4 regions of the Marinomonas epiphytica genome follow, and region 3 is predicted to be linked to each of the others. Evidence: predicted binding sites of a transcription regulator. Region 3 holds the regulator's gene; each other region holds the start of a gene.
The links. Region 3 encodes sigma-54, which starts transcription at its own class of promoters, with help from an activator protein. Its sites were predicted from a motif close to TGGCACNNNNNTTGCTNT; they were not measured.

Region 1: the regulator sigma-54 is predicted to act here: its motif matches at 1,005-1,022, upstream of ACYVGZ_RS03520 (ANTAR domain-containing response regulator).
Region 2: the regulator sigma-54 is predicted to act here: its motif matches at 2,334-2,351, upstream of flgB (flagellar basal body rod protein FlgB).
Region 4: the regulator sigma-54 is predicted to act here: its motif matches at 2,370-2,387, upstream of ACYVGZ_RS04025 (ammonium transporter).

What each region holds. Positions count from the first base shown of each region.
Region 1 covers NZ_BAAGVX010000009.1:57,938-62,032, forward strand. The annotation lists gene ACYVGZ_RS03510 (HlyD family type I secretion periplasmic adaptor subunit) at 1-170, shown strand, start outside; gene ACYVGZ_RS03515 (response regulator transcription factor) at 271-912, shown strand; gene ACYVGZ_RS03520 (ANTAR domain-containing response regulator) at 1,055-1,666, shown strand; gene ACYVGZ_RS03525 (CmpA/NrtA family ABC transporter substrate-binding protein) at 1,659-2,831, shown strand; gene ACYVGZ_RS03530 (CmpA/NrtA family ABC transporter substrate-binding protein) at 3,109-4,095, shown strand, end outside.
Region 2 covers NZ_BAAGVX010000004.1:171,696-175,790, forward strand. The annotation lists gene ACYVGZ_RS02675 (flagellar hook-basal body complex protein) at 1-730, opposite strand, end outside; gene ACYVGZ_RS02680 (flagellar hook assembly protein FlgD) at 743-1,447, opposite strand; gene flgC (flagellar basal body rod protein FlgC) at 1,455-1,904, opposite strand; gene flgB (flagellar basal body rod protein FlgB) at 1,910-2,302, opposite strand; gene ACYVGZ_RS02695 (CheR family methyltransferase) at 2,502-3,329, opposite strand; gene ACYVGZ_RS02700 (chemotaxis protein CheV) at 3,395-4,095, opposite strand, start outside.
Region 3 covers NZ_BAAGVX010000002.1:195,963-200,057, forward strand. The annotation lists gene lptC (LPS export ABC transporter periplasmic protein LptC) at 1-366, shown strand, start outside; gene lptA (lipopolysaccharide transport periplasmic protein LptA) at 350-859, shown strand; gene lptB (LPS export ABC transporter ATP-binding protein) at 860-1,585, shown strand; gene ACYVGZ_RS01455 (RNA polymerase factor sigma-54) at 1,657-3,144, shown strand; gene ACYVGZ_RS01460 (PTS sugar transporter subunit IIA) at 3,162-3,611, shown strand; gene ACYVGZ_RS01465 (HPr family phosphocarrier protein) at 3,622-3,891, shown strand; gene mgtE (magnesium transporter) at 3,897-4,095, shown strand, end outside.
Region 4 covers NZ_BAAGVX010000013.1:4,771-8,865, forward strand. The annotation lists gene ACYVGZ_RS04015 (fumarylacetoacetate hydrolase family protein) at 1-524, shown strand, start outside; gene ACYVGZ_RS04020 (DTW domain-containing protein) at 514-972, opposite strand; gene ACYVGZ_RS04025 (ammonium transporter) at 1,053-2,264, opposite strand; gene ACYVGZ_RS04030 (cold-shock protein) at 2,665-2,880, shown strand; gene ACYVGZ_RS04035 (glutathione S-transferase) at 2,962-3,642, shown strand; gene ACYVGZ_RS04040 (outer membrane protein assembly factor BamD) at 3,675-4,095, opposite strand, start outside.

The DNA of each region.
Region 1 (4,095 bases), on a different contig from region 3:
AAATTAGGGTCAGAACGGATAAAAACTATTTAGGAACTGCAGAAGCTCCTTTGCCTATCATCCCGGGTATGCAAGCGAGTGTTGATGTTATTACCGGTAAAAAGACCTTGTTAGATTATCTACTTAAACCTATTTTAAAAGCCAAACAAAATGCATTGCGGGAGCGTTAATCACGCTTGTAGTAAAATGTTAAATAGTAACAATTGATAACATTTGGCTCTTGGATTTTGAGTAGAATAATAAAAGTAGTGGAATTAAGGCGATATTGATTTGAAGATTTTGTGCTGGAATACAGATGAAGCAGTGTGGCGACACTGGAATCAAGTAGTAAATTCGCATTATTCTTTGGTTAGAACAAAGGATGCTAATGATACCCGTAAATTGCTTGAATCTGGCGTGGCACAGTTTGAGTATTGTTTTGTGTTTTTAGAACATAAGGCGTTTTCTGAACATGTCATGGAGCTTGTTAAGCTGCGCCAAGCTTACCCTAAAATAAAACTGGTAGCGTTCCCTAATCGCCGTAGTCAACAGGCCGCACTAACACTCCTTGCAAGTGGTGTTAACGGGCAATGCTCTCCTTATATAGGGCGGGAGCAATTAGCTTTGGTGTTGTCTGTTATTGATTCGGGCGAGATTTGGGGTGGCAAAGAATTTATTCAGCAATTGATTCAGCAGACTTCCAATGTATATGAGTCTGCCAGCGATTATGCTGAAATAGACGGTTTGTCTGAAAAAGAAAATGATGTGGCAAATCACATATCAAGTGGTTTGACGAACAAGCAAATTGCCAGTGAGATGGGGATTACAGAGCGCACCGTGAAAGCGCATGTGTCCGCAATTTTTAAGAAAACGAATACCAAAGATCGGCTCTCTTTGGCTCTTTTGGTGCAAAAATCTCATTCCGTTCATTAAAGCGACCGACAAAGGTGCAGTGCACTTTTGTCGCCTTTTAACCTTCCCCTGCTAGTGCTTGAATTAACTTACTTCCTTTAAATTCAATTGGTTGGCTCGATTTTTGCTGGAGCGTATACGTGTTTGAATGCGAAGGCAAAAGATGACTCGTCCGGACAATGAAGAAGTAACCGTAATGCTGGTGGATAATGAACCAGCTCGGGCAGCCATAGTTGAGCGTGCTATGAAAGACTCTGGTTATCGTGTTATTCGAAGAATCGATAATGCTGATAACCTATCAAAGGCGGTGGCAGAGTCCCAGCCTGATGTTGTCATTATCGATATCGAATCTCCCGACCGAGATATGCTAGAGCACATGTCTCGCCTTACTCAAGACAATCCTCGACCTATTGTGATGTTTGCAGAAGAAGAGGACTCCTCTTCTATTGAAGCAGCGATCCGTGCAGGTGTTAGTGCCTATGTGGTTGATGGGCTAAAAACAGGCAGTGTCAAATCTCTTTTACAGGTGGCAATTGCGCGCTTTCGTGAATTTCACGCCCTTAGGCTGGAGCTTGAATCTGTAAAAACGCAACTAGAAGATAGAAAACTGATAGAAAAGGCAAAAGGACTCATTATGAAGCATCAAGGGTGTGATGAGCCAACGGCTTATAAAGCATTAAGAAAGCTGGCAATGGACAGAAGTCAGCGAATGACAGATGTTGCACGCAATATTATCTCTGTCATGGATCTAATGGGGGGAAGTAGCCATGACTGACCCCACACAAACAGAAACCGTCAAAATTGGCTTTTTGCCATTGATTGATTGCGCACCTTTTGTAGTGGCAAAGGAGCAAGGCTTTTTTGAAGAAGAAGGGCTTAATGTCATTTTATCTAAAGAAGCCTCCTGGGCCAGTGTGCGAGATAAAGTGGCATTCAACATATTAGACGGTGCCCATATGCTGGCGTCGCTCCCCATAGCGGCAAGCTTAGGGCTTGGTAGTATAAAAATACCGATGCAAACCAGCTTTGTTGTCAGTCACAATGGTAACGGAATTACGGTTTCAAATAACTTGTATGAAAAGCTGTCTAAGCTGGCTCATAGCCACCAAGACATACGTGATGGCAGTGCATTAAAACGGTTGCTTGTAAATAGAACAGGGCATCAAACGCCACTGCGCTTTGCCGTTGTTTATAGTTACTCGTCTCATCATTATCAACTCAGAGAGTGGTTATCAAGAGCATCCATTAATCCTGATTCAGACGTACAGATTATTGTCGCGACTCCCACGCAAATGATCGACTATTTAAAATCTGGAGAGATTGATGGTTATTGCGTTGGGGAGCCTTGGAATAGTTTAGCGGTGGAGCAAGGAGTGGGTCACATGTTGGTGACCGGCTATGAGATTTGGGGTAGTACTCCAGAAAAAGTGTTTGGTGTTAACAGTGAATGGGCTCAGCATAATAGGCCTGCCCATGAAGGTGTTATAAGAGCGCTTAACCGAGCTTGTCATTGGGTTGACGATAAGGCCAATCAAAACCAGTTGTTGTCATTATTAAGTCACTCAGACTATTTAAACACGACGGTCGATAAACTTAGATACGGCTTTGCGGAGATTAAACCTCAGGGAGAATTCGATTGGCCAATGGAAGCCTATCAAGTGTTTTCTGGGTCGCAGATTAATATTCCCCTGCCCAGTTATGGCTTGTGGTTAATGGGGCAAATGTACCGCTGGCAACAGTTAAAAGGTGCTTCAGAGTTAAATCAGTTCATTGTTCGGGTATTCAGGCAAGACTTGTATTTTAGTGCTTTAGGAATTGAACCAACTCAGCAGGGTTTCACTGTATTAAGCCCGCAGCAAGAAAGAAGCTGGCTTGAAGATGTGGCATCAGGCCGTGTTACCTTATCGAAAGAAGGCATACTGAAAGGGTTCCAGTTTTGAGTGCACGAGTGATTAAAAATGAGTCTAAAGTGTGCAAAATTGGTTTGAATTAAATCAAAAAAGAAATGATTTTCTGTGAAAATCTATATATTTCAATGTTTTATGTTTTTTGGCATGAAAACTGTATTAACTTAGTTAACTTTAGGCAAAGCTGCCTATAAACAATATATTTTCTTTTCCCAGTGTTAGGGATAAGTTTTGGCAAAGGCGCCTGCGAATGTGATTTCACATTAGCATGCGCCTTTTTTGTTTTTATCGTCAGTTACGGAGCTAAACCATGAAATTGAAAGCCTTGTTACCTTTACCTAAATGGTCGGTTCAAAGTCCGCTACTAGGTGCGTCCTTGATCGCAACCGCGATTTTATCTTCCGCCTCAGTGTACGCAGAACTTGGTTATGCTGAAAAAGAAGAGTTGAAGTTTGGCTTTATTAAATTGACGGATATGGCACCCCTTGCCATTGCCTATGAAAATGGCTACTTCGAAGACGAAGGGCTGTATGTCACATTAGAAGCGCAAGCTAACTGGAAAGTGTTATTGGACCGTGTGATCGATGGTCAATTGGATGGGGCGCACATGTTGGCGGGCCAGCCACTGGGTGCCACCATTGGCTATGGTACAAAAGCTCACATTGTTACAGCGTTTAGTATGGACTTAAACGGTAATGGTATTACCGTATCCAATGACGTTTGGCAGCAAATGAAAAAGAACATTCCTAACGACGCTGACGGTAAGCCTGTGCACCCTATTAGTGCTAGCGCTTTAAAGCCGGTGGTGGATAGTTATAAGGAAGAAGGCAAGCCATTCAACATGGGCATGGTATTCCCTGTTTCTACCCACAACTATGAGCTTAGGTACTGGTTAGCGGCAGGGGGAATACACCCAGGCTACTACGCTCCTCATAAGGGCGATACCAGTGGCCAACTTAATGCCGACGCCTTTTTATCTGTAACCCCGCCACCACAAATGCCTGCCACAATGGAAGCGGGCACTATCATGGGATACTGCGTAGGTGAGCCTTGGAACCAGCAAGCAGTATTTAAAGGTATTGGTGTTCCTGTCATTACCGATTACGAAATTTGGAAAAATAACCCAGAAAAAGTGTTTGGTGTTAGTAAAGGTTGGGCCGATGAAAACCCAATTACTCACATTCGTGTCGTGAAAGCCATGATACGTGCTGCCAAATGGTTGGATGAAAACAATAATGCTAACCGACCAGAGGCGGTTGAAATTCTTTCTCGTAGTGAATACGTAGGGGCAGACTAC
Region 2 (4,095 bases), on a different contig from region 3:
CAGTATTATAAGTAACATAAGATTCTGGTAAAAATGGCACACCAGTATCATCTGTCATATTACCGTCGACCGCCGCATACACTCGATAAGTATTAGGCAACTCACTCTTTGCATAATAATAAGTCACAATGTGGTTACTACCATTTGCATCGGCAACAGTTTCTGTTTGGGTAAAGTTAAACGTATCGGGATTGGTTAAATCAAAGTCTTCTTTTATAAAAGGTGGTACATCTTCGCTTTGTGAATCCAAGTTCACTTTCAGCTCAATATCTGTCGTCGCTTCAGGCAGTATTCTATCTGTTGGTACAACCAAGTCCTCAAGGTTGCCCCCCACTAGACCATCAACAGCATTATAACCTTGTACATTTAAGCCATTATTGGTGACAAGATTGCCATCCGCATCCAGCTTAAAGTTACCAGCGCGAGTATAAGATTGAGCAACACCACCACCCAAAACAAAGAAGCCTGTGCCGTCTACTGCTAGATCCAAATTATTGTCTGTATAGGCTAAGTTGCCAGATGAAAACTCTTGAGCCACTTTACTTACACTTACACCAGAACCAATACTGTTGTTACTACCAGCACCTAATACGCTGGTGTTATATAGATCATCAAATTCGATACGGGACTTTTTAAAACCTGTTGTATCGGCGTTGGCGATGTTATTACCCGTAACACTTAAGTAATCTGCGGAGGCTTTAATGCCAGATAGTGCTGTATTGAATCCCATAACTCTCTCCCATCACCCTAAAATTTCTAATTCGTTTGTTAAACTAATCTTGCCGCGATTTTCAACATTCAAGACTGTGCCATTTTCACCATTTATGGTGACCCCTTGGATACGAGCTGGCAGCTGGGTACTTAAGGTTGAAACCTGCCCATCACTACTCACAGAGGAGGCGGCAAAACGATATTCGCCAGGCGGCAAAATATTTCCTGCATCATCTTTTCTATCCCACTGAAATTCACCGTTAACTAATTCAGCAGTACGAACAAGCTGATTGTCTGCATTAAAGATATCCAACTTGGCGTTCAGAGAACCCTCTGGAACCTGCGTTTTCATCCTTATTTCATCTTGCGAATCTGTCACTAATGTTTTATCCGAGTCCACCATAACCAGCTTACCGACTAAGGTAGAGGCACTCAGAGCTTGATTGGAGGTAAGTGACGTAGCCATATTTTCTAGCTGATCTGAAATACTGGTTAGCTTTTCTAATGAGCTAAACTGCGACATCTGTGCCACCATGTCATTGGTGTCTTGAGGTGCCGTGGGGTCTTGCCCTTTCAGCTGTTCAATATAAAGCTTTAGAAATACGTTTTGATCTTCAAGAGATGCTTCAGCCTTTTCCTGAGCTGGCCTCTCAAAGCCCGCTTTTGCCTTAGCCCCATCAGTCCCGTATTGAGCAATTAAGCCGTTCAACGGATTGGAATCAGAAATGTTTGCCATGTTTCACCTACGCTTGGCCTAATGTCAGCATTTTTTGCATCATACTTTTGGCCGAATTCATTACTTCCACATTCGTTTGAAAAGAACGGGATGCTGACATCATGTCTGCCATTTCTTCCATTGGATTTACATTAGGGTAAAACACATACCCCTCTTCGTTTGCCATTGGATGATCTGGCTCGTATCTAGGCTGCAAAGGCGCATCTGACTCAACAATGCCGTCCACTTTTACTCCAACGCCTGCACCACTCTCATCGATTGTGGCTCCAGACCATCCATATTCTTTCATACTATCGTTCATCATTTGCGAGAACACAGGTTTACGGGCACGATAAGTTTGATCTGCCGAACTTGCGACACTATCTACGTTCGCCATGTTACTCGCAACGGTATTAAGGCGAACAGTTTGAGCGCTCATTGCCGATCCGGAAATCGCAAAAATATTACTTAAAGACATAATCATTAATTCCCTGTAAGGGCTTTTTTCATGCCGCTAATTTTTCGGTCAAGCAACATAAAACTGGTGTCAAAGTGTAAGGCATTTTGAGCAAACTCAGCTTGCTCACGTTGCATGTCTACTGTGTTTCCATCTAGGGAAGGCTGGCTAGGATTACGATAAAACAAACCATTTTCAGCCCCCCCTTGGCTGTTTCTTGATAAATGATCGCTGTCTGTTGCTTTCATCTGCAACCTATCACGTTCATTAGTCAGCATGTTATCGAATGATAAGTCACGCGCTTTAAAATTAGGTGTATCAGCATTTGCAATATTATTTGCAAGCACCGATGCACGAGCACTGCGATAAGCCAACATCTTATCGTGACCAGCAAAAGCGGTATCAAACGAAATAGCCATAATTCCTCAATAAAAAAAGATTTATCAATCTAAAGCAACATTGATGCCAAAAAAATATTCTTTATTTTTCAATACGTTATAAAAACAAAACTTCATAAAAGGCAAAAAGCGGCAAGGTTAAACTAGGCAAAAAAATGAAAAACCCGCTTTCAGCTCTGAAAGCGGGTTTTATTCTATTAAGAGAGGTATCAGGGCAGAGTTAAATTTTTTTAGCTCGATAAACAATACCTGGGTGGCATTGAATAATCTCAAAATGTGATGACAAACCACTTAGAGCTTCTGCACCACCTAAGAATAAGTATCCCCCAGGGTTCAATGAGGCGTGCATCCGTTTCAAAATATCTAGCTTTCTTTCGGCCGTAAAATAAATCAGAACATTCCGACAAAAAATCACATCAAACTTTCCAAGCATGGCAAAAGAGTCAATGAGATTTAAGTATCGAAATTCAACTTTAGAGCGAATCTGTGGTTTAACCTTCCAACTAGCATCATTTAACTTATCAAAATATTTACTCTGAAGGTCTAGCCCTAAGCCACGGGCAATCGCTAGGCTATCGTACTCCCCCTGCTTAGCATGCTCTAAAATGTTAGTGCAAATATCTGTTGCTATGATATTGGCTTTAGATGGACCGCTTGATAACTTCGCTTCCTCTAATACCATACTAATCGAATAAGGCTCTTGACCCGTAGATGATGCTGCAGACCAAATACGCAGACTCTTTCCTGAGTAATCTGGCAATATTTTTTCTTTTAGAATTTTAAATGGATGAGAGTCACGAAACCACAAAGTTTCATTCGTGGTCATCGCATTAATAATCTCTTCTTTTAACTTAGCGTTACGATTAAGCTCTAACACATCGACCAGTTGCTCGATTTGAGAGTATTGCTCTCGCTCCAGAATTCTCCCTAACCGACTAGCAACTAAATACTGTTTATTATCGCTTAAGGATATGCCGCAAGTTTTCTGAAGATAATCACGAAATCTAATATACCCATTTTGGGAAATGGCATTTGTACTACTGAGCATTCATACTCCATTGAAAGCATTTTGATGATATGGCATCAAACACTCTACCATATCACCAAACAACATTATTGCTCTGTCTGAGCTTCAACTGTTTCTATTGCAATTCGAGCCAGTTCATCGGGTTGAAATTTAGCTAAAAAACCATCCGCTCCGACTTTTTTCACCATTGCTTCATTAAATACACCACTCAAGGAAGTATGGAGAAGAATAAATAGATCCTGTAAACGACTATCATTTCGGATCGCCGTAGTTAATGTATAACCATCCATTTCTGGCATTTCTATGTCCGAAATAACCATAGAAAACTCTTCGGTCACATCTGCGCCATCTGCTACTAAGTTTTGCAAATATTCTATTGCTTCTCGTCCATCACACAAAACCGTTGTTGCAAAGCCGACTTGCTCCATACAGCGCTTAATCTGCTTACGAGCCACTGAAGAATCATCCACAATAAGAATATGGTGTTGCTTAGCGTTAGCTTGTACATCATCGGTCACAATACCTACGGAGATGTCTTGTTTTGTTGGCGCCACTTCTGAAAGTATTTGCTCAACATCAATGATTTCAACCATTTCTTTATCTACTTGGCAAACAGCCGTTAAATAGTTGTCATTAGATAGCCCCTTTGGCGGTGGCTGTATATCACTCCAGTTCATATTCACAATGCGTTCCACACCACGCACAAGAAAGCCCTGAATACGACGGTTGTACTCAGTGATAATCACAAAGCACTGCTCTATGTTTTCTATAGGACTGGCACCGGTCG
Region 3 (4,095 bases):
GCAAAAACATTACATTATCTAGCGGCAAAAAAAACACTGCTTGAATTTCCTTTTGTAGAGCGCCATGCCGACACCAGTAGCTGGAGTGCCGAATCATTACAGGGCGTAATAGAAGATGGCAGCAAAGACATTTTATTAACTCAAGATGCAAAAGCGCTAAAACGCCAAGTCGGTGCCGCTGATATCACTTTATCTGCAGACACGGTACACTATCTTGATAAAGATCAATCGTTAAGCAGCTATGGAAATGCCAAGCTTTATTCCACTCAAGGCATTACCAGTGCAAGTAAGATCACAGCTTTTATCAATTCCGGTGAAGTAATCATGACCAAACCGGTAAGAGGACATTATGAACCAACTCGCTAAGTTAACTCTTTTTCTAGCTTCATGTTGCCTTACTTCCCTTGCTACTGCGCTGCCAAGCGACACGGAGCAACCGTTAGAAATTCAAGCAGACGAAGCTTCGTTCAACCAAACCACAGGCGAAGCGATTTATAAGGGTAACGTTCTCATTACCCAGGGCACCATTGAAATTGAGGCTGAGTATTTAAAAATCAGCACCAATCCGCAAACCCAAAAATTTAACAAGCTTAAAGCCAAAGGCTCGCCAGCCAAGTTCAGCCAACAAATCGATGAAGCAGGCAACATGGTTATTAGCCAAGGGGATAACATTGATTATTCAACGCTAGAGGCAAAACTTGAAATCTCAGGCAATGGCTACCTAAATCGGATCGACAATAAAGTATCTGCCGATTACATACTTTACATGGTAAACAGTGGCGCTTTCCAAGCAAACAAAACGGATACTGGTCGCGTTTCTATGACCCTGCAACCCCAAGCAGCACAAGATGAGAACTAAATGGCACTATTAGAAGCAAAGAACCTCGCTAAAAGCTATAAGAAGCGCCAAGTCGTTAAAGATGTCTCTTTGGCGGTTGAGTCTGGTCAAGCCGTTGGTCTACTCGGACCGAACGGCGCAGGTAAAACCACCTGCTTTTATATGATAGTCGGCATGGTCACAAATGATGCAGGCGGAATTTTCATTGACGGCCAAGATGTTACCCATAATGCGATGCATACACGCGCCCAAAAAGGCATTGGCTATCTACCACAAGAAGCGTCAATTTTTCGAAAAATGTCTGTCGAAGACAACATTCTGGCCATTTTAGAAACCCGCAAAGACCTAAACAAACAGCAGCAACAAGCCAAACTTGAATCCCTACTAGAAGAGTTTCATGTTACCCACATTCGAAAAAACCTAGGTATGGCTCTATCAGGTGGCGAACGACGTCGAGTAGAGATTGCTCGTGCCCTCGCCATGAACCCTAAATTTGTATTGCTGGATGAACCTTTCGCTGGGGTCGACCCCATTTCCGTTGGGGATATAAAGCTGATCATCAAACACCTTCAAGAAAGTGGCATTGGTGTATTAATTACCGACCATAACGTAAGGGAAACGTTAGATATTTGTGATAAGGCGTATATTGTCGGTAACGGCCATATTATCGCTTCTGGCGACGCCGAGACGGTTATTAATAATGAGCAGGTAAAAAAGGTGTATCTTGGCGACGATTTCCGTCTATAACCCTTATCATTATTAGATAAAGAGAGTAGTATGCATATCTTGTTCCAACTTAAATTACTAAGTGTTGCTCTATGAAGCAGTCGTTACAATTAAAAATCGGTCAACAACTGACGATGACCCCTCAACTGCAGCAAGCCATTCGCTTGTTACAGTTATCCACCTTAGATTTACAGCAAGAAATCCATGAGTTTCTTGAGTCTAACCCATTGTTAGAAATCGATGATGAACTGGCAAATACTCCTGCCGAAAACAACAGTATCGAAAGCAAAACCGAGAAAAAGACCGACGAGAGAAGCACTGAAGCTGAATCCAACCCTGAGGAAGCACGACTTGAATCCGAATGGACTGACAGCATTCCAGAAGAGCTTTCGATAGACAGTAACTGGGACGACACCTACCAAAATTCAGCCTCAGTAAGTGATGTGTCAAGCTTTGAAGGGGAAAGTGACTTTGAAAGTCGCAATGCCCCAGAAGAAAATATTCAAGACCATTTAATTTGGCAGCTTAACCTAACTCACATGTCTGACCGTGACATTGAAATTGCCTACGCCATCATCGAATGTGTTAAATCTGATGGTTATTTGAGCATTTCTACGGAAGAAATTTGCGAAGCTTTAAGTGCTGAACTTGAAGAACTCGAAATTGACGAAGTCATTGCCGTTCAACATCGACTACAACGCTTTGATCCGGTTGGTGTGTGTTCAATCGATTTACGTGACTGCTTACTCGTACAATTAGAAGCGTACCGAGATCACCCTTTATACAAGAGCACACACAATTTAATAGACAATCACTTAGGCCTATTAGGTAGCCGAGATTTTGCCCAATTAACTCGCAAAACAAAGCTCAAAGAAGCGGCTCTAAAAGAAGTTGTGACGTTAATTCAACAACTCAACCCGCGCCCAGGCTCTGCGGTAGACAACTTAAACACGGATTATGTGATTCCTGATGTCAGCGTAAAAAAGATAAAAGGTACTTGGCAAGTTGAGCTCAATAATGACGCCCTTCCTCCCGTAAAAATTAATGAAACTTATTCAGCCATGGCCAACACGGCAGCGAAAAGTGAAGATGCCACCTACATTAAAAACTCACTGCAAGAAGCGAAGTGGTTCATTAAAAGCTTACAAAGTCGTAACGAAACCTTATTGAAAGTCGCCAGCTGTATCGTGAACCGACAAATTGACTTCTTCGAACTTGGCGAAGAAGCAATGAAACCCATGGTTCTTCATGATGTCGCGGAAGAAGTAGGCATGCATGAATCCACGATATCGCGAGTTACGACACAAAAGTTTATGCATACACCCAAAGGTATCTTTGAGCTGAAATACTTTTTCTCAAGCCATGTTAACACGGCTTCTGGTGGCGAGTGCTCCTCAACGGCTATTCGTGCAATGATTAAAAAGCTCGTGGCTGAAGAACCCGCACAGAAACCCTTGAGTGACAATAAATTAGCAAACACCTTGGCCGACCAAGGCATTCAAGTTGCTCGCCGAACGGTAGCGAAATATCGTGAAGCGATGAACATCCCACCCTCAAACGAACGTAAACGACTGATTTAAACGGATACTATAAAACCATGCCATTGGATACCCTACTTAAAGCTGATTTGGTTTTTGCAAAAAAAGATATTGTAAGCAAGAAACGCGCTCTCGAAAATTTAGCTTGCATCGTTGCAGACCGTTTGCATTGTGAAGAAAGTGCGGTGTACGACGCCTTACTTAGCCGAGAAAAACTGGGCAGTACCGGTATTGGCTCTGGCTTAGCTATTCCCCATTGTCGGCTAGATACTGCGAATCGCTCTGCGATTGTGGTAATGTCATTACAAGAAGCGATTGACTTTGATTCTATTGATAGAAAACCCGTTGATCTTATTTTCGCTTTAATCGCACCGCCACATGAATGTAATCATCATTTGGCAACATTAGCGCAAATAGCAGAACTTGCTCAATCACCAGAGGCATTGGACAAATTACGAGGGGCTCAGGATGATGAAGCCCTCTATATGACCTTCAAATCTCTGTTATAAAGGAAGGCCTATGCAAAAAACATCCATAACTATTATCAACAAGCTGGGACTGCACGCTCGAGCTGCTGGCAAGCTCATTGAAACCACTACACGTTTTTCTTGCGACATTACCATTGAGAAGGACGGTCGTAATGTGGATGGCAAAAGCATCATGGCAATGATGATGCTAGCGGCTAGCAAAGGAACTCAGATCACCATTAAAACTAACGGTGATGATGAAACGGAAGCGCTCGCGGCCATTGTTGCCCTCATTGAAGACAAGTTCGGGGAAGACGAGTAACCCCTATGTCTGAACAAAGCACCCTACAACATCTGCAAACCGTTACCGACTCTCTTGAGTCCGGTAAAACCATGCAGATTCGTTACCTTCTTAATGGTGCTTTACCGGCTCAAGATGTTGCTCGCCTATTGGAATCGTCTCCTCCTAAGGAACGTAAGCTTCTCTGGGAGCTTATTGATTCACAAAATGAAGGTGAAGTACTTC
Region 4 (4,095 bases), on a different contig from region 3:
CAGTTGGGTTTTCTACGCCAGTTAATTTGCCGTACCCAATGGCAACGGAGCAGTTTGAATACGAAGTGGAGTTAGTGGTGGCGATTGGCCAAGGGGGGATCAACCTATCATTAGCGCAAGCCAAAGACAGTATTCTGGCTTATGCCGTAGGCTTAGATATGACTCGAAGAGACCTACAAGCCCAGGCTAAAAAGAAGGGCCGACCTTGGGAGGTCGGGAAGTCCTTCGATCAATCAGCACCAATGAGCCCACTTATATTGGCTAGTCAGGTTGAATATGACTCTCTAGCCGAGCGAGAAATCCGCCTAAGCGTAAACGGCGAGATAAAACAGCAAAGTTATTTGTCCCATTTAACTTGGTCTATTGAAGAAGTGATCAGCAGATTATCACAAACCTTTGAGTTAAGACCTGGTGACTTAATTATGACTGGCACACCAGAAAATGTTGGGCCAATTGTGGTGGGTGATACTATGTTAGCCAGTGTTGAAGGCTTGGGTGACATACAGCTAAATGTTATTGGTTAAATGTATCGAAGGCCGCTTGAAGGGCATCTGTTTGTGGGTGTCCCTTCAAAGCCATCATGTGTATGGCCGTTTCTGCGGTGCAAAGCCCTCCTTCAACTTGGTTGCGGCGTTTTGAATACTGGGAGTGGGCGTCACGAATTTGATAGCGCTGGAATTTGTGTAAATAGGGTGTGCGGTTAAAAATTTTTTTAGCTTGTTGCCAAGTCGCGTCGATAATAATGACATGCTTAGCCAGTTTAGCCTGGATTTTTTGGTGTTCAGGAGAGGTTTCGTTATCCAAATAAATGAGCACAGTGTCCTCTGCTGGAAGGTTGGCGAGTGTGCTATTAGGCTGAGTTCTGGACCATTCAATAATGTCACAATTCTTGGCAAGTTGAGCTTTAACTAACTTACCTGTGCCAGACGCTTTCTTTCGTTCCTCTGAGTGGGTCAGTAACCATATTTTCATTGTGCTCTCTTGCTCATCTGCCTATCTACATGATGCCAAAGCAGCATCATATAGATACACAGCATGAAAGCAAGCAAGGGCTAGTCTTTGCTAACGGCACCAATTTTATGAATGGTTAAGTCAGCGCCATTGAACTCTTCCTCTTGCGTTAGACGAAGACCAGACATTTGTTTAACCATGCCATAGACTAAGAAGCCGCTGATCAGTGCAATGCTTATACCCAGTGCTGAACCAATAAGCTGGGACATGAAGCTAACCCCACCAAGTCCGCCTAAATTGCTCTGACCAAAGATACCAGCCGCAAGTCCGCCCCAAACACCACATAAGCCGTGCAGGGGCCAAACGCCTAATACATCGTCTAGTTGTTGCCACTTCTGTTGGATCATAGCGAAGAACCACGTAAACAGAGCTCCCGCCACTAGGCCAGTTGCTAGAGCGCCAATCGGGTGCATAACATCTGAGCCTGCACACACGGCCACCAAGCCCGCTAGCGGACCGTTATGGATAAAGCCTGGGTCATTTCTACCAAATAGCATAGCGGTAAAAATACCACCCACCATGGCCATTAACGAGTTTACGGCAACCAAACCGCTTATGCCGTCTAAGGTTTGGGCAGACATGACATTAAAGCCGAACCAGCCAATACATAGAATCCAAGCGCCAAGGGCAAGAAATGGGATGTTAGATGGAGCAAAGGCCACGAGTTTGCCATTTCTAAAACGCCCAGTTCTAGTGCCTAATAGTAATGTCGCAGCTAGAGCAACCCAGCCGCCAAAACCGTGCACAACAATGGAGCCTGCGAAATCATGAAAAGGTGCACCAAAATTGCTTTCTAACCAAGTTTGAAAACCATAGTTGCCATTCCAAATTAACCCTTCAAGAAACGGGTAAGCTACCCCAACAATGACTGCGGCACTAATGAGCATAGGGTAGAAACGAGCTCGTTCGGCAACCCCACCAGATATGATGGCAGGAATAGCCGCAGCAAAGGTCATTAAAAAGAAGAACTTAACTAGATCATACCCATTGTGTTGTGCGAGCGTTTCGGCACTAGCGAAAAAGTTAACGCCATACGCGATTTGGTAGCCAACAAAGAAATACACCAATGCTGAGATAGCAAAATCTGTCATGATTTTAACCAGTGCATTAACTTGGTTTTTACTTCGTACAGTTCCAACTTCTAAGAAGGCAAAGCCAGCATGCATGGCGAAGACCATGATGGCCCCCAAAAGAATAAAAAAAGTGTTTGAGCTGGAGATGAGGGTTTCTACAGCGCTGTTAACTTCGTTCACAAGAATCTCCTGTTGTGTGCACTATGGGTGCGATTTGTTTTTATTTGCACTCAATTGGTTCAAAAAAATAGTCATATTGAAATCTGGCTTGAGTTGGAGGGAGTTAAAGCAAGATGTGTTCCATGTTTGCTTTGAAATGGTGCTTATTTTGTTTAAGTTATTTGATTTGCACACATATGATGCCTTTTTCGAAATGTTGATATAAAAATCAAGAAATAAGGAATTAATTTGTAAAAGTTGGTTTCTAACGTCTTTATATTTTAATTTCTTCGTCTTATTATCAAAGTGCTAGTTTCAATTGGATGATTTCTAGCGCATCGATATGGCGAAAGGCTTAAGACTTTCTGCTTAAATTGTAGTTTGCCCATATTGGGGTAATTAAATAAGAATTGAGGTTTGTATGTCAGGTCAGTTAGTTTCAGGTACTGTTAAATGGTTCAATGATGAAAAAGGTTTTGGTTTCATTGAGCAAGAAAGCGGTTCAGATGTATTTGTTCATTTCCGTGCTATCAATGGTACCGGTCGTCGTACTCTTTTAGAGGGTCAAAAAGTGTCATTTGAAGTGACTCAAGGTCAAAAAGGTCCTCAAGCTGAGAACGTGACGATCGTAGAATAAGCTTCTGCCTGATGTGACTTTAAAAGCCATGATCTTTATCATGGCTTTTTTATGTCTAAAAGATAAAGATCGGAGAAGTCATTGTATCCTACCTTATATTCCTTTCGTCGTTGTCCTTATGCTATTCGCGCACGTTATACATTAGCCCTATTGAATTTCCCTGTTGTTCTTAGGGAAATAGTGTTAAAAAATAAGCCCCAGGCGTTATTGGATCTTGGTGGTCGATCAAGCGTCCCTCAACTTATCACTTGCGAGGGAAGGCGTTATCCAGAAAGCTTGGATATTATTTTTTACGCCTTGCAGGCTAGTGAGAGTGAGCTTGTTCAGAGGATTTGGCCAAAGAACCAACCTGACCAAGTAAAAATATTAACTTGGATACGGTATAACGATGGCAAATTTAAACATTGGCTAGACCGCTATAAATATGCAGATCGTTACCCTGAGTTTAATCAAGAGTATTACCGTACTAAAGCCGAAATATTTTTGCAGCGTTTAAACCAGAGATTAAGCCATTCGGCCTTCTTGTGTGGAGAGAATATGAGCTTAGCTGACATTGGAGTATTTCCCTTCATTCGACAGCTCTCTATGGTAGACATTAAGTGGTTTGAAGCCAGCCCTTATGAGCATTTGAATCGTTGGTTAAAAGGCTTCACCGAGCAAGCATTATTCACAGATGTGGTGATGGAGAAATTCATCCCTTGGCTGGAAGACTCTGCTCCTATCGTGTTCCCAAGAGAAAAAAATAGCCTCTGTAACGGTTAGGTTAAGAGGCTATTTAAGGTATATAGTTTGTTTTAATCGATTAAACCAAAAGACACCCAATACCAAAAACTTGGGTCGGCATCATTTGGCAAAGTAATACGATTAAATTGTCCTTGTTCATTTAGGTATTCAGAATCAGGGAAGTTCGTTGCCAACACCCCTAAATTAACTTGGGCAAGCTCGTTTTGTTCAAGGTCTTGGTAAGACTGTACACTGATAGCTAGAGCTCTTTCCATTGAATTTGAGCTTGGGTAATGCTGAATCACCTCTTGGCTACGACGTAGAGCAGACAAAGGAGCTTGGCGTTTTAAATAATAAAAAGCCACGTTTACTTCATGTTCTGCAATGATCTCACGTAAATATTGCATACGCGCTTTTGCGTCAGGTGCGTACTGGCTATTTGGAAAGCGGGCTAATAGATCGGCAAGTTCATTAAAAGCCTTCGTAAACTCT